Regions from separate parts of the Peribacillus sp. R9-11 genome, predicted to be linked through region 2. Evidence: a T-box and tRNA genes for the amino acid it is inferred to sense, from the RefSeq annotation. Region 2 holds a T-box; the other holds one or more tRNA genes.
What was found. The T-box of region 2 lies ahead of tyrS (tyrosine--tRNA ligase). A T-box ahead of a tRNA ligase gene usually reads a tRNA of that ligase, here a tRNA-Tyr.

Region 1 (11,630 bases), 2.2 Mb from region 2:
TAGAATACTTAATAGAGAAGAAAGTAATTGATGTCATCAAAGTGGAAACAAAAGGACAAGACGTTTATCATCGATTTTATAGAGTATAAAAAAATATTTCAAAAAAATCATTTTTAGTGTTGACCAATAATAATCTAGGTGTTATATTAATACATGTCGCTGCGGGACATCAGCTTTCGCAGCTTCAACAAAACAAAAAACATCAAAAAACATGTTGACAAAATGGTCTACAACATGATAAGATGTAAAAGTCGCTTACGAAGTAAACGACAACGAAATTGCTCTTTGAAAACTGAACAAAACAAAGCGCCAACGTTAATTTTTTAAGTGAGCACACACTATCAAAAAGCAAAATGAGCAAGTCAAACATTTCTTCGGAGAGTTTGATCCTGGCTCAGGACGAACGCTGGCGGCGTGCCTAATACATGCAAGTCGAGCGAATCAATGGGAGCTTGCTCCCTGAGATTAGCGGCGGACGGGTGAGTAACACGTGGGCAACCTGCCTATAAGACTGGGATAACTTCGGGAAACCGGAGCTAATACCGGATATGTTCTTTTCTCGCATGAGAGAAGATGGAAAGACGGTTCTGCTGTCACTTATAGATGGGCCCGCGGCGCATTAGCTAGTTGGTGAGGTAATGGCTCACCAAGGCGACGATGCGTAGCCGACCTGAGAGGGTGATCGGCCACACTGGGACTGAGACACGGCCCAGACTCCTACGGGAGGCAGCAGTAGGGAATCTTCCGCAATGGACGAAAGTCTGACGGAGCAACGCCGCGTGAACGAAGAAGGCCTTCGGGTCGTAAAGTTCTGTTGTTAGGGAAGAACAAGTACCAGAGTAACTGCTGGTACCTTGACGGTACCTAACCAGAAAGCCACGGCTAACTACGTGCCAGCAGCCGCGGTAATACGTAGGTGGCAAGCGTTGTCCGGAATTATTGGGCGTAAAGCGCGCGCAGGTGGTTCCTTAAGTCTGATGTGAAAGCCCACGGCTCAACCGTGGAGGGTCATTGGAAACTGGGGAACTTGAGTGCAGAAGAGGAAAGTGGAATTCCAAGTGTAGCGGTGAAATGCGTAGAGATTTGGAGGAACACCAGTGGCGAAGGCGACTTTCTGGTCTGTAACTGACACTGAGGCGCGAAAGCGTGGGGAGCAAACAGGATTAGATACCCTGGTAGTCCACGCCGTAAACGATGAGTGCTAAGTGTTAGAGGGTTTCCGCCCTTTAGTGCTGCAGCTAACGCATTAAGCACTCCGCCTGGGGAGTACGGCCGCAAGGCTGAAACTCAAAGGAATTGACGGGGGCCCGCACAAGCGGTGGAGCATGTGGTTTAATTCGAAGCAACGCGAAGAACCTTACCAGGTCTTGACATCCTCTGACAACCCTAGAGATAGGGCGTTCCCCTTCGGGGGACAGAGTGACAGGTGGTGCATGGTTGTCGTCAGCTCGTGTCGTGAGATGTTGGGTTAAGTCCCGCAACGAGCGCAACCCTTGATCTTAGTTGCCAGCATTCAGTTGGGCACTCTAAGGTGACTGCCGGTGACAAACCGGAGGAAGGTGGGGATGACGTCAAATCATCATGCCCCTTATGACCTGGGCTACACACGTGCTACAATGGATGGTACAAAGGGCTGCAAACCTGCGAAGGTAAGCGAATCCCATAAAGCCATTCTCAGTTCGGATTGTAGGCTGCAACTCGCCTACATGAAGCCGGAATCGCTAGTAATCGCGGATCAGCATGCCGCGGTGAATACGTTCCCGGGCCTTGTACACACCGCCCGTCACACCACGAGAGTTTGTAACACCCGAAGTCGGTGAGGTAACCTTTATGGAGCCAGCCGCCTAAGGTGGGACAGATGATTGGGGTGAAGTCGTAACAAGGTAGCCGTATCGGAAGGTGCGGCTGGATCACCTCCTTTCTAAGGATAAATACGAGAGCGCTTTTGTTTTGTTCAGTTTTGAATGAGTAATTCATTCAGATTCGAAAGATCTCATCACGTAGTGATGGAATTCTTTCTTCTTTGTTCCTTGAAAACTAGATAATAGATAGAAGGCAATTAATTTTTTCAAAGCATCAGTAAGATCTTTTTTAACGGTTAAGTTAGAAAGGGCGCACGGTGGATGCCTTGGCACTAGGAGCCGATGAAGGACGGGACTAACACCGATATGCTTCGGGGAGCTGTAAGTAAGCTTTGATCCGGAGATTTCCGAATGGGGAAACCCACTGTTCGTAATGGAACAGTATCTTTACCTGAATACATAGGGTACTGAAGGCAGACCCGGGGAACTGAAACATCTAAGTACCCGGAGGAAGAGAAAGCAAATGCGATTTCCTGAGTAGCGGCGAGCGAAACGGAATTAGCCCAAACCAAGAGGCTTGCCTCTTGGGGTTGTAGGACACTCAACATGGAGTTACAAAGGAACGGGGTAAATGAAGTGATCTGGAAAGGTCCGTCAAAGAAGGTAAAAACCCTGTAGTTGAAACTTCGTTCCCTCCTGAGTGGATCCTGAGTACGGCGGGACACGAGAAATCCCGTCGGAAGCAGGGAGGACCATCTCCCAAGGCTAAATACTACCTAGTGACCGATAGTGAACCAGTACCGTGAGGGAAAGGTGAAAAGCACCCCGGAAGGGGAGTGAAATAGATCCTGAAACCGTGTGCCTACAAGTAGTCAAAGCCCGTTAATGGGTAATGGCGTGCCTTTTGTAGAATGAACCGGCGAGTTACGATTTCATGCGAGGTTAAGTTGATAAGACGGAGCCGCAGCGAAAGCGAGTCTGAATAGGGCGAATGAGTATGAGGTCGTAGACCCGAAACCAGGTGATCTACCCATGTCCAGGGTGAAGTTCAGGTAACACTGAATGGAGGCCCGAACCCACGCACGTTGAAAAGTGCGGGGATGAGGTGTGGGTAGCGGAGAAATTCCAATCGAACCTGGAGATAGCTGGTTCTCTCCGAAATAGCTTTAGGGCTAGCCTCAAGATGAGAGTATTGGAGGTAGAGCACTGATTGGACTAGGGGCCCCCAACGGGTTACCGAATTCAGTCAAACTCCGAATGCCAAATACTTATTCTTGGGAGTCAGACTGCGAGTGATAAGATCCGTAGTCGAAAGGGAAACAGCCCAGACCACCAGCTAAGGTCCCAAAGTATACGTTAAGTGGAAAAGGATGTGGAGTTGCTTAGACAACCAGGATGTTGGCTCAGAAGCAGCCATCATTTAAAGAGTGCGTAATAGCTCACTGGTCGAGTGACTCCGCGCCGAAAATGTACCGGGGCTAAACGTATCACCGAAGCTGTGGATTGACACCGTATGGTGTCGATGGTAGGAGAGCGTTCTAAGGGCGTTGAAGTCAGACCGGAAGGACTGGTGGAGCGCTTAGAAGTGAGAATGCCGGTATGAGTAGCGAAAGAAGGGTGAGAATCCCTTCCACCGAATGCCTAAGGTTTCCTGAGGAAGGCTCGTCCGCTCAGGGTTAGTCGGGACCTAAGCCGAGGCCGAAAGGCGTAGGCGATGGACAACAGGTTGATATTCCTGTACCACCTATACATCGTTTGAACGATGGGGGGACGCAGAAGGATAGGGTAAGCGCGCTGTTGGATATGCGCGTCCAAGCAGTTAGGCCGGAAACGAGGCAAATCCCGTTTCCATTAAGGCGGAGCTGTGATGGCGAGGGAAATATAGTACCGAAGTTCCTGATTCCACGCTGCCAAGAAAAGCCTCTAGTGAGATGTAAGGTGCCCGTACCGCAAACCGACACAGGTAGGCGAGGAGAGAATCCTAAGGTGTGCGAGAGAACTCTCGTTAAGGAACTCGGCAAAATGACCCCGTAACTTCGGGAGAAGGGGTGCTTTTTAGGGTGAATAGCCCGGAAAAGCCGCAGTGAATAGGCCCAGGCGACTGTTTAGCAAAAACACAGGTCTCTGCGAAGCCGCAAGGCGAAGTATAGGGGCTGACACCTGCCCGGTGCTGGAAGGTTAAGGGGAGAGGTTAGCGCAAGCGAAGCTTTGAACCGAAGCCCCAGTAAACGGCGGCCGTAACTATAACGGTCCTAAGGTAGCGAAATTCCTTGTCGGGTAAGTTCCGACCCGCACGAAAGGTGTAACGATCTGGGCACTGTCTCAACGAGAGACTCGGTGAAATTATAGTACCTGTGAAGATGCAGGTTACCCGCGACAGGACGGAAAGACCCCGTGGAGCTTTACTGCAGCCTGATATTGAATTTTGGTACAGCTTGTACAGGATAGGTAGGAGCCTGAGAAGCCGGAGCGCTAGCTTCGGTGGAGGCGTTGGTGGGATACTACCCTGGCTGTATTGAAATTCTAACCCGCGCCCCTTATCGGGGTGGGAGACAGTGTCAGGTGGGCAGTTTGACTGGGGCGGTCGCCTCCTAAAGAGTAACGGAGGCGCCCAAAGGTTCCCTCAGAATGGTTGGAAATCATTCGTAGAGTGTAAAGGCACAAGGGAGCTTGACTGCGAGACCTACAAGTCGAGCAGGGACGAAAGTCGGGCTTAGTGATCCGGTGGTTCCGCATGGAAGGGCCATCGCTCAACGGATAAAAGCTACCCCGGGGATAACAGGCTTATCTCCCCCAAGAGTCCACATCGACGGGGAGGTTTGGCACCTCGATGTCGGCTCATCGCATCCTGGGGCTGTAGTCGGTCCCAAGGGTTGGGCTGTTCGCCCATTAAAGCGGTACGCGAGCTGGGTTCAGAACGTCGTGAGACAGTTCGGTCCCTATCCGTCGCGGGCGCAGGAAATTTGAGAGGAGCTGTCCTTAGTACGAGAGGACCGGGATGGACGCACCGCTGGTGTACCAGTTGTCTTGCCAAAGGCATAGCTGGGTAGCTACGTGCGGACGGGATAAGTGCTGAAAGCATCTAAGCATGAAGCCCCCCTCGAGATGAGATTTCCCATAGCGCAAGCTAGTAAGATCCCTGAAAGATGATCAGGTTGATAGGTCAGAGGTGGAAGCGTGGCGACATGTGGAGCTGACTGATACTAATAGATCGAGGACTTAACCACGCTTTAAAAAATGAAATACCTTCTTATTATCTAGTTTTGAAGGAATGAAAATTTCTTCTTGCATTTTCTCAAAAAGACGTTATAATAATATATGTCTTGAAAAAATGTTAATAATGTTTGGTGACGATAGCGAAGAGGTCACACCCGTTCCCATTCCGAACACGGCAGTTAAGCTCTTCAGCGCCGATGGTAGTTGGGGGTTTCCCCCTGTGAGAGTAGGACGTCGCCAAGCTTATATCGTTCCGCAGTAGCTCAGTGGTAGAGCATTCGGCTGTTAACCGAACGGTCGTAGGTTCGAGTCCTACCTGCGGAGCCATTATTGGAGAGCTGTCCGAGTGGCCGAAGGAGCACGATTGGAAATCGTGTAGACGGGTAACCCTGTCTCAAGGGTTCAAATCCCTTGCTCTCCGCCATTTACAACTGGCCCGTTGGTCAAGCGGTTAAGACACCGCCCTTTCACGGCGGTAACACGGGTTCGAATCCCGTACGGGTCACCATTTCGAAAACATATGGAGGATTAGCTCAGCTGGGAGAGCATCTGCCTTACAAGCAGAGGGTCGGCGGTTCGATCCCGTCATCCTCCACCATTTTTTTAAAAGCAACAAGTTGTTTCTATATATCAGATATAATGAAACTGTTAACACGAAAACTTGATGCAATAGCAGCATTATTAACGTCGCGGGGTGGAGCAGTCCGGTAGCTCGTCGGGCTCATAACCCGAAGGTCGCAGGTTCAAATCCTGTCCCCGCAATCTATGGTCCCGTGGTGTAGCGGTTAACATGCCTGCCTGTCACGCAGGAGATCGCGGGTTCGATTCCCGTCGGGACCGCCATTTTTATTGTTTGGCTCAGTAGCTCAGTCGGTAGAGCAAAGGACTGAAAATCCTTGTGTCGGCGGTTCGATTCCGTCCTGAGCCACCATTGTAGTGCCGGTGTAGCTCAACTGGTAGAGCAACTGACTTGTAATCAGTAGGTTGGGGGTTCAAGTCCTCTTGCCGGCACCAGTAACATCCATATGCGGAGGGGTAGCGAAGTGGCTAAACGCGGCGGACTGTAAATCCGCTCCTTCGGGTTCGGCAGTTCGAATCTGCCCCCCTCCACCATTTTATTTATAGGGGTATAGTTTAAAGGTAGAACAGAGGTCTCCAAAACCTCCAGTGTGGGTTCGAGTCCTACTACCCCTGCCAATTTTAATTTTATAATGGCGATTGTGGCGAAGTGGTTAACGCACCTGATTGTGGTTCAGGCATTCGTGGGTTCGATTCCCATCAGTCGCCCCATTTTTTAATAAATGATGGTATAATAAGTATAACGTTAATGGGCTATAGCCAAGCGGTAAGGCAACGGATTTTGATTCCGTCATGCGAAGGTTCGATCCCTTCTAGCCCAGCCATTCGCGAAAGTAGTTCAGTGGTAGAATACAACCTTGCCAAGGTTGGGGTCGCGGGTTCGAATCCCGTCTTTCGCTCCAAAAACGTTGGCGGCATAGCCAAGCGGTAAGGCAGAGGTCTGCAAAACCTTTACCACCGGTTCGATTCCGGTTGCCGCCTCCAACAAAAATGCCGGTGTGGCGGAATTGGCAGACGCGCACGACTCAAAATCGTGTTCCTCTGGAGTGCCGGTTCGACCCCGGCCACCGGTATCTTAGAACGACGATATAAAGCGGTTTTCCTTAATTGGAAAGCCGTTTTTTCGTGTTTTCACGGATTTTTAGTCGTGCGTTATGATTTAGGCTATGTTAAATCAGAATGTTTTGATTCTCGACCAAAAAAAACGCCCATTGAAAGGCCGGTTGTTTGAACTAACGTTACCTGTTAGCGGAACGAAGCTGCCGATTGATCTCCCGTGGCAACTTCGCGGTGTAGTTTATTCGATAAGAGTCTAGCGACTCTCCCATTGCTTTTAAACGACCATTGGTAACAATGACAGAAAAGGATATTAAATTGCTGATATTAAATACCGTGAAGTTCGTCATTTACCGCGTTCTGGTGGTAAAATACAGTTGTAGTATTATGGGAAGAGAGGGGAAAATTTGAATAATATCGGTGAAGATTTTAAATTACGTGTTCATAGCAATCGTTGGGGCCATTATGACAATTACACTCTTATAAAAAAAGAAAATGGATGGACTGTTATTACTATGAAAATTCATGGTGACGAAGGCGATAAACACGGCAGTCCTGCTATTGAAAAAGCATTTGACAGAGAATCAATTTCATATCCAAACGATTTAGGATATTTCTTATCAGATATTTGGGATGCTTCAGAAACCAAAACTAAAGAAGAAGTTCAAAAATATTTCGATGAATTAGGAGAATGGATTTCTACCACTGAGAAAACGAAGCCTAATTTCGGAGCATTGCATTTATAAGTAAACAAAAAAGATGTGTCCAAATCGGGCACATTTTTTTTAGTATTCAACATTTTCTTCAATAATCGGATTTCCTTCTGCGTCAAGCAGCTCTGGTTCGTAGAGATCATAATTGAATGTTTTCTGTTCCTCTAAATATTTTATTTTTTGGTATTCTTCTTTACTCATGCCCTCCCAAATATTTGGCCTGTGTTCGACATGCCCCGTCTTGTAATACTTCATATCTACTTCTGGCTCTGTGAAAGCTTTGTTGAAAAGTATAATTCTGAAAGTGAATATCATGAGTATGATGGTCAAAATGGAGCCAGCTATTTTGATTTTGTTTAGAAATTTTTTCAATGGTGGGGTTATTCCTTTCTGTGTTCGGTAATTTCAGAACTGCATAACTCACAAGACTGGATGAGTTGATAAGAAACTTTTTCGTATCAACTCAACTGTATAAAAGCCGACTTTCCACGTTACGCAGCTCTCCAGATGAAACACTATCGGCAACAATTATTTGCAAGGTTCTCATAGCTGTCATTCGCTTGTCTGGATGCTTCATTTGAAGATGTTGTTGTATTGCTCGGAAAAGCTCATTATTTTCTGGTCGGTTGGCATTATAGATTTCTTGTAAACTCTTCGATTTCTCCATGGCTTCTCCTACTTTCCATCAAGTGTGCATCCGTGTGAAAGCATTCACCTTCATTTCTTATGCTATTAACATTGGGGTTAAATCGGTAAATTTGTAAGGGTGATGCTTGCTTTGAGATGCAGTTCTATACATTCGGTGGAAGTTTAAAACTTCTTTGAGTACAAACTTCTTTGGGTCGACCTTCTCCATAATATAATATTCGGTCATGACGGTGTATTCACCTCCATTTCAACATTATTTTAAATATTCTTGGGGATTTTACGTGCATATTAAATATGCAGGTACCTCGTGGCTATCGAGGCACCTACATATCATTGCAATAATTACAGGCTATTTCAACGCGGGTAACTTTGTTAGAGCTACTAGCATTTTGACGTTAGGGCCTGAGGTGTATATTACGCACATCAGCTTTTTACCCACTTTATACATTGTATATATGCCTTCTTGACCTTCATGAACAATTACTTCTTTCAGATTTACACCGCTACATTATAGCCGTCAATTTGAGAGGCTCAGTGAACTAGCGGAACAATAGGTTACGAAAACTATTCGTACCCTAAAAATCATTATTGATATTAGAATCAGTTAATGGTAGTGGCCCGATGATTTCAGATTTCTATATTCATAGCATTGAGTTCTGCTTCCGTATAGCCAGAAGCGGATAGTGCTATTTCAATTTCTTCAGCAGCCTTATAATCAAATAATTTAAATTTAGACATTAAAGCGAAAGCATTTTGATCTTCAATTGCCAAGGCAACAGCTTCCACGTCTTGTAGTAACTTCAGGTCTTCAATGTAGAATTGAGCGGTTCGCATCGCTAAATACTCATTCAGTGTAGTTGAACTGTAGAAAAGTCTTGTTAAAGTAGCGATTGCGTTAGGAACGAAAATCTTATTCATAATTACCCCTCCAATATTCTTAATATTCTGTTATATTAATCACTACAAGTATGAGTCACCATAAAAATGTTGTCAATCTTTATCTGTTGAGCACTTTTACTTACCAGATGAATGTACATCTGTACTCAAATTGAGTAACTAGAAAATGTCGATAGACGCCTTTGCCAAAGGAAAGAAACGATTACAATGCTTTCACTTGAAATGATGGTGGAACAATATCAAGAAGAAATACAAACAATGATAGAAAGTTTTAAATTGAAATAAATAGAAGGAGGAAAGTATGGAAGAGTAATTAAAAGCAATCTCTTCCCTTTTAGGGGGTCTAGTAGGGGATTATTAACAATCTTCTCGTAGGACGTACACACCACTTCATTATTACATAGTAAATATTTCCTTTGTTTTTTAACTGTATGATTTTAATATCTAAACAGTTTATTATATTGATAAAGGAAGAATAACTTAAGCTAATACTATAATGAAATAAGTCTTTAAAAGGGAAGTGATAGTTAAATGCTTTATATAAGCGATATCGAAAAAATAATTAATAACACATTAAATGAGCACAATTTGGATATTATTTGTGAATTTGACAATAATCTAAGTGCACCTATGAGTTATAACGTATCGACCAATACTATAAAGTTTAATTATCTTCAAGTTAACGGTTATAAAGGAAAAGTTAGAATTAAAGAGACAGAGGAAGACTTTGTTAAAATTATTCTTTATCGTATTATTGGTTATTATTTAGATTTTAAGAAAAACAAACATGATTTAAGGATTATGATGTATGGTCACGAAGAGGAAAAAGAAAAGCTGAAATCTGAAATAGAAACTAATGCTTGGGATTATGGGAGAACATTAATACCTGAACAACTATTGGAGTCATATGATAAAGTCCGTGAGTTAGATAAAATGCTAATAAATTAATGTAATTAAATTGAGACCCGACTTTAAACTGAAAGCCACATCATTTTTAAGTATGTAATATTAGTTCCAGCAAACGTGAAGAGTTAAAAGAGCTTTTCCTCCCTTGTTCACTCTGGATTTCCCATTTTCAAGGCAACCTAGTAAGGTAGTAATGGAACAGGAACACTTATAAGGAAGCCTCCTTGGAGGGGCAACTGGTAGAATACTCTTTGGAGATTCGCTCTGGAGCTAGCTTTTTTGAGTGAGAAATTAAACTGATATCCAATAAGACAAGACCAAGAGAAAGAGGAGTTGTCTGAGAAAGCTTGACTAATAAATAAATAGAAAATGAAAAATGGGGTTTTTGAGATTACATAGCTCTCTATACGGTCCTCTCCTTTGTCATTATAAGTCAATCAGAACTATGTAACCGTTCCTCTATATCAGAAGCAATGCAAAGAGAGTGAATAGCCTCCTCCCACAATGAAGATAGTAGCTCCTGTAACTTTACTTCTTTTATTATCTGCTTCCTAGTTTTGCAAATAATAACTATGAAATATGGTAATAAATAATAACAACACTTCACAAGACAAATTTTCAAAGGGGCGGAAAATTGTGAACAATATGGGATGTCAATGTAGGTCCAATGAAGAATTACAGCAACTGGTTGATCAGGCAAAAAAATATACAAATAAGGGAAAAGTGGCGGACTATATACCGGCTCTTGAAAAGGCGAATCCTGAGGGCTTATCTGTGGCTATTTACTATCCTGACGGTAAAGGGTATTGTGCGGGGGATGTAAGTGGTAAAGTGACTCTGCAAAGCATATCAAAAGTTTTGACACTTGCTCTGGTATTAATGGAAAAAGGTGAAGAATATGTCTTTTCCTATGTAGGAAAAGAACCCACCGGTGATCCTTTTAATTCGATTGCCAAGTTAGAGACAAACAAGGCATCCAAGCCGTTAAACCCGATGATCAATGCAGGTGCATTGACTGTGACCCACATGGTTGCAGGTGACAGTGTAAATGAGCGATTCAATCGTATTTTACATTTCATCCGGGAATTGACGCAAAATCCTACTATCGGTTTTAATGAAGATGTTGCACGTTCAGAATACAATACAGCAGACTTAAATAGGTCGCTAAGCTATTTTTTAAAGCAGCATAATGTAATAAATGAGGATGTGGAGGACCTAATCGAATTGTATTCGAAGCAGTGTGCCATTGAAATGGACAGTCAGGATTTGGCGAGGATCGGCTGTGTGCTGGCCATGAATGGGAAAGATCTGTTGACGGGAAAGCAAATCATCCCCGGGGACATTGCCCGTATTTGCAAGACATTCATGGTTACCTGCGGCATGTATAACGCATCAGGTGAATTTGCCATTAATGTTGGAATTCCGGCTAAAAGCGGTGTGTCAGGGGGAATCATGGGGGCCGTCCCCGGAAAATGTGGGATTGGAATTTATGGCGCTGCGCTTGATGAGAAGGGGAACAGTGTTGCCGGGATAAAGATCTTGGAAATGATGGCGAAAAAGTATTCCTTAAGTATGTTTAATATGTAAACAAGGTTGTCCGTATTTATCAAAATGAACCTGATGACATGTATGGCCTTACAAGAGGAAAAGGCCTGCCAGGTGCAATTAGTGCAGTGGCATTAGTAAATGTGGTTCACTCCAAAGCCTTACAGAAACAAAGCATTTACTTCAAGCTGCAATTGTAATCGTTACTTTCAAAGCACAAAAAAGGACCTCTGCACATAAGGCAAGGTCTTAAGCTCGATTATAACAA
Region 2 (11,630 bases):
ACACCTGACTCTAAAGGAACATGTGGAAGGTAAATAGCTAGCTCTTCTCCGCCCCACCTGGCCCCGATATCCGTATCACGAATATTATGTTGAATGAGATCAGCGACCTGGATCAGAATATCATCTCCAACCTGATGACCATATGTATCATTAACCCTCTTGAAGTTGTCAAGATCAATCATAATGAAAGTGCCCTCTTCATCCTCTTCCATGGATTCGGACATTTTATCATCGAGATAACTCCTTGAATACAGTCGGGTTAAATGATCGGTAATGACCAGTTTTTCAAGTTCTTCACGAAGCATGGAATTGGCCATCGCCAAACTTGAGTGGTGGATAAGTGACTGTAACAACTTAAACATTTCAAATGAGAAGAAATAGGCTTCCTTATGCAAAATAACAGCGAATCCCTTAACATCATTACTTTCCATCATAGGAACTGCCATTAGGGAATGATATTTCACATTTTCATTGGGACAATGAATACTTAAATCCCCGATAAACAGTGATTCCTTATCAACATCAATCTTACCTTTCAGGAAAGATATATACATACTCGCCTCCTCTGAATCAAAAAACTCAGAGCTTCCTGTCAATAAACTCACTTTGTCACCAGGATGGAGCAGAATAAATCCTGTCTGATCAGCATGAAAGGACTTTATAATTTGCTGCTTCATATATTCCATGGTTTCACTCAAGCGCAGATTGGAATTTAAATGCTGTGATGTCTCATTTATAAGCTGTAAATCTGAAACAAGTCGTTTTGATTGTTGATACAGTTGAGCATTCTCCAAGGCACTTCCAGCAGTATTAGCCAACAATGAAATAAACTCAATTTCATTTTCAGGGAACACGAGTGTATTAGGCGCAATAACCTGAAGAACGCCATAGACCCCTTGTTTACCTTTTAAAGGAGCATATAAAATAGAGTGATTTTCAGATGAGTGATCCTCAAATTGTATGCTACCGTTTACATAAGCCTTTAGTGCAGCCACATTCTCACTATCATATTCGAGGTCCTTGATTGGCAGGTTTTCATGGCTGTCATTATCATGGGAGAGCAGCAGGTAATAATCAAAGGTTGGGTAAACAGTGTGCAACGTCGAGATAATTTCCCCTAAGACCGCGTCCATGTTCATTGAAGAATGAAATTTTTCTGTGACCTTGAAGAGTTGTTTATATCGTCTTTCCTCATCTGATATCTTAGAAATTGATAACGCAGCTTTCAAGATTGTGGTGAATTCTTTAGAAAAAGCAGCCCCTTCTTCCGGAGTAAGGCTTGTAAGAGAGCCATTTTTCCGTTCTTTGAAGGCCGTTAATCCAATGATCTTACCATTATCCCAAAGTGGTATAACAGTCTGGAAATCCTTTACTTCCTGCTGCATACTTACTGTTACATCTCTATCATCTTTCTGTTCTTTCAAGATCATTTCTATATACTCTTGTACAGGAACCTGCATGTTATAATCGTGAAAACATCCGGTAGAGGTTTCTTTATAAAATTGCTGTTTCCACTCATCAAATTTAAAGAACATTACCTCTTCCATACCTAGCAGGTCTTTCGTCTCAAATAAAAAAGTCTCCAAGAATGTTTCGTAATGGAGTTCACCTTGCATATTCTGTATGTGTTTAAAGAAAAGTACTCTTAATTCATTAATCAACCGAGCTGTTTTAATCTTCATCTCTATCATCCCTATATTACAGCCTATTTTTTAAAGAACCTTTTAAGGTTTCATAATACTTCCACTTTAAAACGAAGCAAAAAACTAGATTTAATCGAAACTTATAGTAATAGTTCCCAGGAAACTATTTATTGAAATTCATACTTTTTACTTATTATAACGCTTTCATCGGAAAAACTCTCCCAAAAATAGTACTTTTTTATGTAATTGTAATTTTATCCCTTGAATTATCTTTAAACTCCCTTTTAATGAAAAGCTAACTGTCCTTGACTCATTGAGCAGAATATTATACAATACTCCTTGTGTAAAATATTGCAGCCTATGTGACAGCTTTTATGTTCTCATTTTGTTCCTCCATACAGAGGTGTATCTCGTAACTCTCTGCTGCTAGGGCGAAGGTACATGAAAACAAAATGGTCATAACCGTTTATTCACACGGTTTTTATTTTACCAAAATAAAAACATTTAAAGGAGGAGTCATCCTATGGCTCGTTATACTGGCCCAAGCTGGAAACTATCCCGTCGTTTAGGAATTTCCCTAACAGGTACTGGTAAAGAATTAGAAAAACGCCCTTATGCTCCAGGACAACATGGTCCTAACCAACGTAGAAAAATTTCTGAATATGGAATTCAACTACAAGAGAAACAAAAACTTCGTCACATGTACGGAATCACTGAACGTCAATTCCGCACAATGTTCGACCGCGCTGGCAAACTTAAAGGTGTTCATGGTGAAAACTTCATGGTTCTTCTTGAATCACGTCTTGACAACCTAGTTTACCGTCTTGGTTTAGCTCGTACACGTCGTCAAGCACGTCAACTTGTTAACCACGGTCACATCACTGTAGACGGAAGTCGCGTAGACATCCCTTCTTACAAAGTGTCTCTTGGACAAACAATCTCAGTTCGTGAAAAATCACGTAACTTCTCAATCATTAAAGAATCAGTTGAAGCAACTAACTTCGTACCTGACTTCCTTACTTTTGATGCTGAGAAATTAGAAGGTACTTTCACTCGTTTACCAGAACGTTCTGAATTGCCTGCTGAAATTAACGAAGCTCTTATCGTTGAGTTCTACTCTCGTTAATAACTTCAAAAAAAACCTCATCCTTGGATGGGGTTTTTTTTTGTGCACAGAACTCAACTTCCAGACAAAACAAGGCCCGGCTGAGATTCAGCCGGGCCTTGTTTTCTCATTTCACTAATGTATATTTCTTCTTACCGCGACGAACAAGGATGAACTCTCCTTCAATCTTAACCTCTTCAGCCACGACATATTGCAGATCAGTCACTTTCTCGCCATTGATGGAGATTGCACCATTCTGAATATCTTCACGAGCTTGTCGCTTCGATGGAGAAATCTTCGCTTCAACAATTAAATCAACTAAGCTGATATCTTCCTTACTTTCACGTTCAAAGGTCGGAACATCTTTAAAGCCCAATTTAATTTCGGCCGCACTTAAATTTTTCACCTCACCGCTGAATAGAGCTGCAGAGATTTTGATTGCTTGGTCAAGAGCTTCCTGCCCGTGAATCAAACGTGTCATTTCTTCCCCTAAAGCTTTTTGAGCTTTACGTAAATGCGGTTCAGTCTGCACGGATTGCTCTAACTCTTCAATTACTTCACGTGATAGGAATGTGAAGAATTTCAAGTATTTCACGACATCAGCATCCGCTGTATTAATCCAGAATTGGTAAAATTCATAAGGAGTCGTTTTTTCCGGATCAAGCCAGATTGCTCCGCCTTCCGTTTTACCGAATTTCGTTCCGTCCGCTTTCGTCACGAGCGGAATCGTCATGCCGAACGCTTTTGCTTCCTCGTCATGCGATTTACGAATCATTTCAAGACCAGTCGTAATATTGCCCCACTGATCACTCCCGCCAATTTGCAACTTACAGTCATGATTATCGTATAAATGACCAAAGTCGATCCCTTGTAAAATTGTATACGCGAATTCCGTAAAAGAAATCCCTGTTTCCAAACGGGAAGCAACCGTGTCTTTTGCCAGCATGTAGTTTATGCCGATGTATTTCCCGTAATCACGCAAGAACGTAACCATGTCGATTTTACCTATCCAGTCATAGTTATTGACCATAACTGCGCCATTTTCACCTTCGAAGTCAAAGATATGGGATAGCTGCCCTTTAATACAGTCGGCATTATAAAGCACTTTTTCCAACGTTTGCAGCTGGCGTTCTTCTTTTTTACCGCTTGGATCACCGATAAGTCCAGTAGCCCCTCCTACAAGTACAAGGGGACGATGACCGTGCTGTTGGAAACGGCGCATTGTTAAGAATGGCAATAGATGTCCGATGTGCATACTATCCGCGGTTGGATCTACCCCACAGTATAAAGAAATTTTTTCTTTTTCTAAAAGGTCCTTAAAACCCTCTTCATCCGTTTGTTGATAAATAATCCCTCTCCACTCGAGTTCCTTTAGCAATTCCATTTTATAATTCCTCCTTCAAATCCGAAAATATCCCGCAAAAAGCATACAAAAACGCCCCTTCATATAAATATGAAGGGACGAATAAATTCGCGGTACCACCCAACTTGAGGACATAAAGCGTCCTCCGCTCGAGACGAATAACGGTCGTCAACCGTTTCCTGCTACTAATCATTTCACAGCAAATGCTCAAGGAAGTAATTCATCTCACTATATGTACCGATTTCCACTGACCACCGGCTCTCTAAAACAGGGATAGTTTGACTACTGGGTCCTATCATCGCGCTTTTTTAATAAATTTTATTGTTAATAAGTTTTTATCATACATAACATTCATTGTCAACATCACCCTTACAGATTCTAGAAAAATATGAAAGTTCGCCTTTCCCTTCCGTGTTATATGCTATAATATATGTGATTTCAGGGGGTATGATACATGAATAATAATCAAAAAGATAGATTTCAAACAGCATGGAAACAGCTAACCCGTTTTTTTCAAAATGAAAAAACACAAAAAAATGCAAGGGTTACATACCAAGTCATTTGGAACCTAACGTTGATCCTCATTATTGTTGGGGTTCTAGGATTCTCATTCGCCGGCGGCGTTGGAGCCGGCTATTTCGCTGCCCTCGTCAATAATGAGCCGGTACGCTCAAAGGATGATTTAAAAAAGGACATTTACAATTATGAAGAGACCTCTGAGGTATACTTTGCGGATAAAGTATACTTGGGCAAGCTCAAGAGTGACCTTGATCGTGAAGAAGTGTCCATCGATAAAGTTTCCGACCATCTTAAAAATGCAGTCATCGCTACAGAAGATGAGTATTTTTATGAACATAACGGAGTTGTTCCGAAGGCTATCCTGCGTGCAGTTTATCAGGAATTTACGAATGCATCCGTTCAATCAGGTGGAAGTACTTTAACACAACAGCTCATAAAAAACCAAGTCTTAACGAACGAAGTATCATTTGAACGGAAAGCAAAAGAAATTTTACTTGCGCTCCGGGTCGAGAAGTTCTTTGAAAAAGAAGAGATTTTAGAAACCTACCTAAACGTCTCCACTTTGGGACGAAACTCTTCCGGACAGAATATTGCTGGTGTCCAGTCGGCTGCCGAAGGTATTTTCGGAGTGGAAGCTAAAGATCTATCTTTACCCCAATCTGCCTTTATTGCAGGATTACCGCAAAGTCCTTTTGGGTATACTCCATATACCCAGCAAGGGAAGCTTAAAGATAATCTAGAGCCCGGAATTAACCGGATGAAAACCGTATTAAAACGAATGTATAGCAATGAATACATAACAAAAGAACAATATGATAAAGCAATCGCATACGACATAACAAAAGACTTTATCGGTAAAAAGGCGTTGCCCTCTGAGAAATATCCATGGCTCACCTATGAAATAGAAAAACGTTCCATTGAAATTTTGTCACTTAGCTTAGCAAAAGAAGATGGATATGAAGAAAAAGATTTAGAGAACGATGATTTAAAAAAGCAATATTTAGCACTAGCTGATCGTAAACTGCGTCAAAACGGCTATAAAATTTATACGACAATCAATAAAAAGATCTATGACCAAATGCAAGAAGTAACTAAAAACTATCCAAATTTCGGATATGATAAAACCGAACAGGTCATCGATCCGGATACGAAAGAAATGAAAACTGTAAAAGAGCCCGTTGAGGCGGGAGCTATCCTTATTGAAAATAAAACAGGGAAAATCATCAGTTTTGTCGGTGGACGTGACTTTAAACGGGAACAAACAAACCATGCAACATCATCACTACGGTCAAATGGTTCAACGATGAAACCGCTATTGGTATACGGTCCAGGCATTGAGCTAGGAAAGATTTCACCTGGGAGTGTAACAGCCAACGTACCAATTACCATTCCAGGCAATACGCCGTGGCGGCCGGGAAACTATGGCGGCGGAAGCCTCACCGGCTTAACGACAGCTCGGGAAGCGTTAAAGAATTCGTATAATATTCCAGCTGCCCTATTTTACATGAAAATCATCAACCAAAATCCGGTTTCCTATTTGGAAAAAATGGGCTTTACATCTTTAACAAAAGGGGATTACTCAAATCGTGCCATGTCATTAGGTGCCTTGGACAAAGGTGTAACCGTTGAAGAAAATGTCAATGCGTTTGGCACATTTGCCAATTCAGGGGAATTCGTTGATGCTTATATGATTGACAAAATCGTATCAAAAGATGATGAGGTCATCTATGAACACAAAGCAAAACCAGTAAAAGTATTTTCACCGCAAACTGCTTATTTAACGCTTGATATGATGCGGGATGTCGTAAACAGCGGTACGGCGGCTTCGGTCAGGAACCGACTTGCTTTCTCCAGTGACTGGGCAGGTAAAACCGGGACTGGACAAAACTATTGGGATGCTTGGTTTGTCGCCACTAATCCAAATGTAACGTTTGGTACATGGATGGGTTATGACACACCGAAGTCTTTAAAAGGGACCTATAATGGTCTTGAATATAATAAACGTAATATCTATTATTGGGCAGATTTGATAAATGCCGCATACAAAGTCGATTCAAAACTCGTCGACCCTGATAAGCGGTTTGAGATGCCCGGCGGAATTGTCAGTCGTTCCTTCTGTGGCGTTTCAGGCCTTCTGCCTTCAAGTTCATGTCAAAAGGCTGGACTTGTCAAGTCTGATTTATTCATCGCCAAATATGCCCCATCTAGAGCAGATAATAGTTTCATAGATGGACAATATGTATCAGTCGGCAGCAAACGATACGCGGCTCTTCCACAAACACCGAGCGAATTCACAAGCGGTGGGTTCATGCTGAATCCTGCGTCCTTTGAAGATATCGGATTGAAATATGTGGATGATCCCGGATCCTTAATTCCCGGAGGAGAAAAATGGGGCAATGTCGTCGGGACGAAAGCGACACTTAATGATAATGGAAAAGCGCCTAATGCCCTTTCTATCACTGTAAGTAACAATAAGATTTCATGGGGGCTTCACCCTGAAGGAGATGTCGTCGGCTATCGCGTCTACAAAAATGGTAGAAAAGTGGCGAGCATTAATTCTGGGGGTAATCTTGTTTACACTGCCGGATCAGGTGGATCTTATTACGTAACAGCTGTAGACATAGTCGGCAAAGAATCAGCACCTTCGCAACACGTTGAAATTGGCGCTAAAAAGACAAGTGCAAAAGCGGAAGCTAAAGATGAAGATAAAGACAACAAATCAAAAGATTCCACTAAGAATAAAGATAATATCGCAAATGAAAAAACAGATACCGAAGAGAAAAAACCAGACTCAAAAGAAGAGAACGTTACTGCAGAAAAAGACAAAGATACAAACAACACAGATAAAGAAGATACAGGAAAAGATACAAATATAGACAAAGAAACAGACCAAAATAAAGACCAAAATATAGACCAAAACAAAGACACAGATAAAGCTGAAGAAGAGGAAGAAGAATAACACGCTTCTTGAAGTAACTTAGCAGGCTACGGGAAAACGACCCAACAGCCTGTTTTTTTATAGATTTATTATTTCCTATGCTATTTAACTTGATTAGCATAGGACCCTTAAACTTTAAACACATGAAAAAGGCATCCATGCCAATGAACATGGATGCCTTTTTTCTACTATTCTTGATTCCAGATAACTCGGCTTTTTAATCTTCCATTGATGATAAATCACCAGTTGGAAGATCAAGTTCCCAAGCTTTCAAGACCCGGCGCATGATTTTACCGCTTCGTGTTTTCGGAAGTTTATCTCGGAATTCAATTTCACGTGGTGCGGCATGTGCTGCGAGACCTAGCTTAACAAATTGACGAATTTCTTCAATTAATTCATCGTTGGCTTCGTATCCGTCACGAAGGGCAATAAACGCTTTAATAATTTCGCCCCGGACTGGATCTGGCTTCCCGATAACCCCTGCTTCAGCAACGGCTGGATGCTCAACCAACTTGCTTTCCACTTCGAAAGGACCTACTCTTTCCCCGGCTGTCATGATGACATCATCTACGCGGCCTTGGAACCAGAAATATCCTTCTTCATCCATATAAGCGGAATCCCCAGAAACATACCAATCGCCTGGCATAAAGTAAGATTCATATTTTGACTCATTATTCCAGACAGTCTTCATCATTGAAGGCCAGCCTTTTTTAATAGCAAGGTTCCCCATTCTGTGCGGAGGAAGCTCTTTACCTTGATTATCCACTATTGCCGCTTCCACACCCGGGATCGGTTTCCCCATCGAACCCGGTTTGATTTCCAGGCAAGGATAATTACAGATGAGTTGAGCACCTGTTTCCGTCATCCACCATGTGTCATGGATGCGGTGATTGAATACTTTCATCCCCCAGCGGACCACTTCCGGATTCAACGGTTCACCGACACTTAAGACATGGCGGAGAGAACTTAAATCGAATTGTTTAACGATTTCGTCTCCTGCACCCATCAGCATCCTGAACGCAGTCGGTGCACTATACCAGACCGTAACACCAAAGTCTTGCAGAGTTTGGTACCAAGATTCAGGCTTAAATCGACCACCTACGATGACATTCGATGTACCTGTCAGCCATGGACCAAAGATACCGTAAGACGTCCCTGTCACCCATCCAGGATCCGCTGTGCACCAATACACATCTTCTTCCTGTAAATCAAGGACCCATTTTGCCGTTTGATAATGCTGAACCATCGCATTATGTACGTGGAGCACACCTTTTGGCTTCCCTGTCGAACCGGATGTATAGTGAAGAATCAGTCCATCAGCGCGGTCCACCCATTCAATCTCAAATTTTTTGTCCGCTTCTTTTAGTTTTTTATTAAAGTGATAATATTTTCCTTCTTCTTTGATATTTTCCCCCACTAAAAAAATATGCTTCAAATGGGGCAATTCATCCACCGGGACACGAGGCAAAAGCTCAGGAGTCGTTACTATCACACTTGCCTCGCTATCTTCCAGACGATCTCTTACGGCGCCCTCCATGAAAGCTTCGAACAACGGACCGACTACTGCTCCAGTTTTAATGGCACCTAGTAATGCAAAATAAAGTTCCGGGGAGCGAGGCATGAAAATGAAAACACGATCACCCTTTTCCACCTTGGCAATGTTCTTGAACACATTGGCCGCTTGGTTTGAATAATCTTTCATTTCCTTAAATGTGTACTTTTCATTTCTTTTTTCATCTTTGTAATAAAGGGCGACCTTGTTTTTTCTGTATGTTTCAACATGGCGGTCAATGGCTTCATATGCGAGATTCACTTTACCTGTTTCAGACCAGGAGAATTCCTTTTCCGCTTCAGACCAGTCAAACGTCTTGTATTTTTCATCGTAATTCTTTAAATTAAAATTACCCTCAACTACTGGCAGCGCTTTCACATTCATACGACATACTCCCCCTTTTTTCAGCTTTATATTTTGTATTATAGTATAAAAATCTAATTTTCTCAATTTTTAAAATACTTATTTTTTCCATATTAGGGTAAATTCATTCGCTATAAATTTTGAAAACTTAAGGCGAATATTGCTAAAGGGTGATTACGAATTGATATCCGGAACATAAAGCCATGTTGTAACAAAAGATTCAAATATGTCTCGAACTTTCAGAATTATGTCACTTGTTTTTTATGTATAATTTATGTAAACTTTCCATTTGGTTAGTTTTCAAGCATAATGAATCTTATACTTTGGGATATAAGTATAAAAGATAACTATTTTACGAGGTTGGTGAAAGAATGGAATATAGTAAGACCTATTACGCTAAGGAATTGCAGACATTAAGCGGCACACTCATCATTGAAGGCCCGCTTAATGGACAAAAAATGGCATCCTATGAGTTTCACGAAGACTTAGTCGCCTTTCGCCCACCTGCTCTGCAGCATAAAGCGTTAATCGAGATCGCAGACTTGCCTGAGGGCAGAATCTTTATAGCGCGTGAAAATCAGACCATCGTTGGTTATGTAACTTATTTATATCCCGACCCCTTGGAACGCTGGTCAGAAATCAAGATGGATGACCTGATTGAGCTTGGTGCAATCGAGGTCATCCCTAAATATCGGGGTGCCTCCGTCGGGAAGAACTTAATCCGTCTCTCCATGGAAGACGATTCGGTAGAAGACTTTATCATCATTACAACTGAATACTATTGGCATTGGGATTTGAAAGGGACAGGATTGAATATTTGGGACTATCGCAAAATCATGGAAAAAATGATGAGTGCCGGCGGCTTGGTCTACTTTGCAACAGATGACCCGGAAATCAGTTCCCATCCAGCCAACTGCCTGATGGCGCGTATTGGAAAAAGAGTGCCGCCCGAATCTATCCAGAAGTTTGACCAACTACGTTTTATGAATCGATTTATGTATTAAAAAGGTGAGTAAAGAGGAGGAACAAATATGATTGTTGAAAAAATAATGAATGAAGATATTATTTCTCTCACTCCAACAGATACAATCCATAGCGCTGTCTTAATCATTAAGGAGAAACGAATTCGCCATATTCCCATTGTCGATGACAACTTTCAACTTGTGGGATTAGTCAGTGACCGTGATATACGGGATGCTGCTCCTTCGATTTTCCGCACCTCAGAATACAAAAATGATTTACAAAAACCACTAACCAGCATCATGAAAACAGATATAATCACAGGGCATCCGCTAGATTTTGTTGAAGAAATCGGGGCTGTATTTTGTGAAAACAATATCAGCTGCCTGCCAATCGTGAAAGAAAAAAAGTTAGTAGGCATTATAACCGGTTCTGATTTGCTTCATTCTTACGTTGAATTAACGGGGGTTAATCAGCCCGGTTCCCAAATTGAAATCAAAATTCCGAATAAAGCAGGGGCGCTTTACGATATTGCCCTCATTTTCAAAAAGCGCAATTTGAATATCCTGAGTACTCTTGTTTATCCGGAAAAAACTGAAATTGATTATAAGATTCTTGTAATCCGTGTACAGACAATGAATCCATTTATGGTGGTGGAGGATTTAAAGAAAGAAGGCTATACCGTTTTATGGCCTAGTCTACCGGGGATTTCTCATGACTGATAAATCACTGTTTGTTTATTCCGATGAACTCCTTACCTATAAATTCAGCGACGAGCATCCTTTTAATCAAAAGCGGCTTAAGCTCACGCTAGATTTGTTAAAAAAACACCATGCCATTAGTGATGATCAAATTATAAAACCTAGACTTGCTACCGATGAAGAATTAGAACTGATTCACGACCACCATTATGTAAACGCTGTCAGATTGGCGGGCGAGGGAAAACTTCCTCTTGAAAAAGCCGTAAATTATGGATTAGGAACAGAAGATACTCCAATTTTTCCTAATATGCATGAAGCAAGTGCCTTACTAGTAGGTGGAACCTTAACGGCCGTGGATGCGGTTATGACCGGTCAGTCTCTGCATGCCCTGAATCTTGGTGGGGGGCTGCATCATGGTTTTCGCGGCAAAGCTTCGGGCTTTTGTATTTATAATGATAGTTCGGTCGCGATTAAATACTTACAAAA

Region 1: it has a tRNA-Tyr gene. The T-box ahead of tyrS (tyrosine--tRNA ligase) is inferred to sense a tRNA for this amino acid. The anticodon was not compared.

Annotation. Positions count from the first base shown of each region.
Region 1 covers NZ_CP133763.1:787,655-799,284, forward strand. The annotation lists gene RE409_RS03685 (nucleotidyltransferase-like protein) at 1-89, shown strand, start outside; rRNA gene RE409_RS03690 (16S ribosomal RNA) at 372-1,921, shown strand; rRNA gene RE409_RS03695 (23S ribosomal RNA) at 2,097-5,029, shown strand; rRNA gene rrf (5S ribosomal RNA) at 5,146-5,261, shown strand; tRNA gene RE409_RS03705 (tRNA-Asn) at 5,271-5,345, shown strand; tRNA gene RE409_RS03710 (tRNA-Ser) at 5,351-5,442, shown strand; tRNA gene RE409_RS03715 (tRNA-Glu) at 5,452-5,526, shown strand; tRNA gene RE409_RS03720 (tRNA-Val) at 5,541-5,616, shown strand; tRNA gene RE409_RS03725 (tRNA-Met) at 5,707-5,780, shown strand; tRNA gene RE409_RS03730 (tRNA-Asp) at 5,786-5,861, shown strand; tRNA gene RE409_RS03735 (tRNA-Phe) at 5,874-5,949, shown strand; tRNA gene RE409_RS03740 (tRNA-Thr) at 5,957-6,032, shown strand; tRNA gene RE409_RS03745 (tRNA-Tyr) at 6,048-6,131, shown strand; tRNA gene RE409_RS03750 (tRNA-Trp) at 6,142-6,215, shown strand; tRNA gene RE409_RS03755 (tRNA-His) at 6,233-6,308, shown strand; tRNA gene RE409_RS03760 (tRNA-Gln) at 6,347-6,421, shown strand; tRNA gene RE409_RS03765 (tRNA-Gly) at 6,425-6,499, shown strand; tRNA gene RE409_RS03770 (tRNA-Cys) at 6,508-6,581, shown strand; tRNA gene RE409_RS03775 (tRNA-Leu) at 6,590-6,670, shown strand; gene RE409_RS03780 (hypothetical protein) at 7,061-7,399, shown strand; gene RE409_RS03785 (hypothetical protein) at 7,439-7,738, opposite strand; gene RE409_RS03790 (hypothetical protein) at 7,830-8,033, opposite strand; gene RE409_RS03795 (hypothetical protein) at 8,642-8,932, opposite strand; gene RE409_RS03800 (hypothetical protein) at 9,443-9,859, shown strand; gene glsA (glutaminase A) at 10,463-11,404, shown strand; gene RE409_RS03810 (hypothetical protein) at 11,622-11,630, opposite strand, start outside.
Region 2 covers NZ_CP133763.1:4,312,466-4,324,095, forward strand. The annotation lists gene RE409_RS20985 (sensor domain-containing diguanylate cyclase) at 1-1,682, opposite strand, end outside; gene rpsD (30S ribosomal protein S4) at 2,167-2,769, shown strand; gene tyrS (tyrosine--tRNA ligase) at 2,876-4,132, opposite strand; T-box leader at 4,203-4,419, opposite strand; gene RE409_RS21000 (transglycosylase domain-containing protein) at 4,566-7,589, shown strand; gene acsA (acetate--CoA ligase) at 7,786-9,504, opposite strand; gene RE409_RS21010 (GNAT family N-acetyltransferase) at 9,855-10,487, shown strand; gene RE409_RS21015 (acetoin utilization AcuB family protein) at 10,515-11,165, shown strand; gene RE409_RS21020 (acetoin utilization protein AcuC) at 11,158-11,630, shown strand, end outside.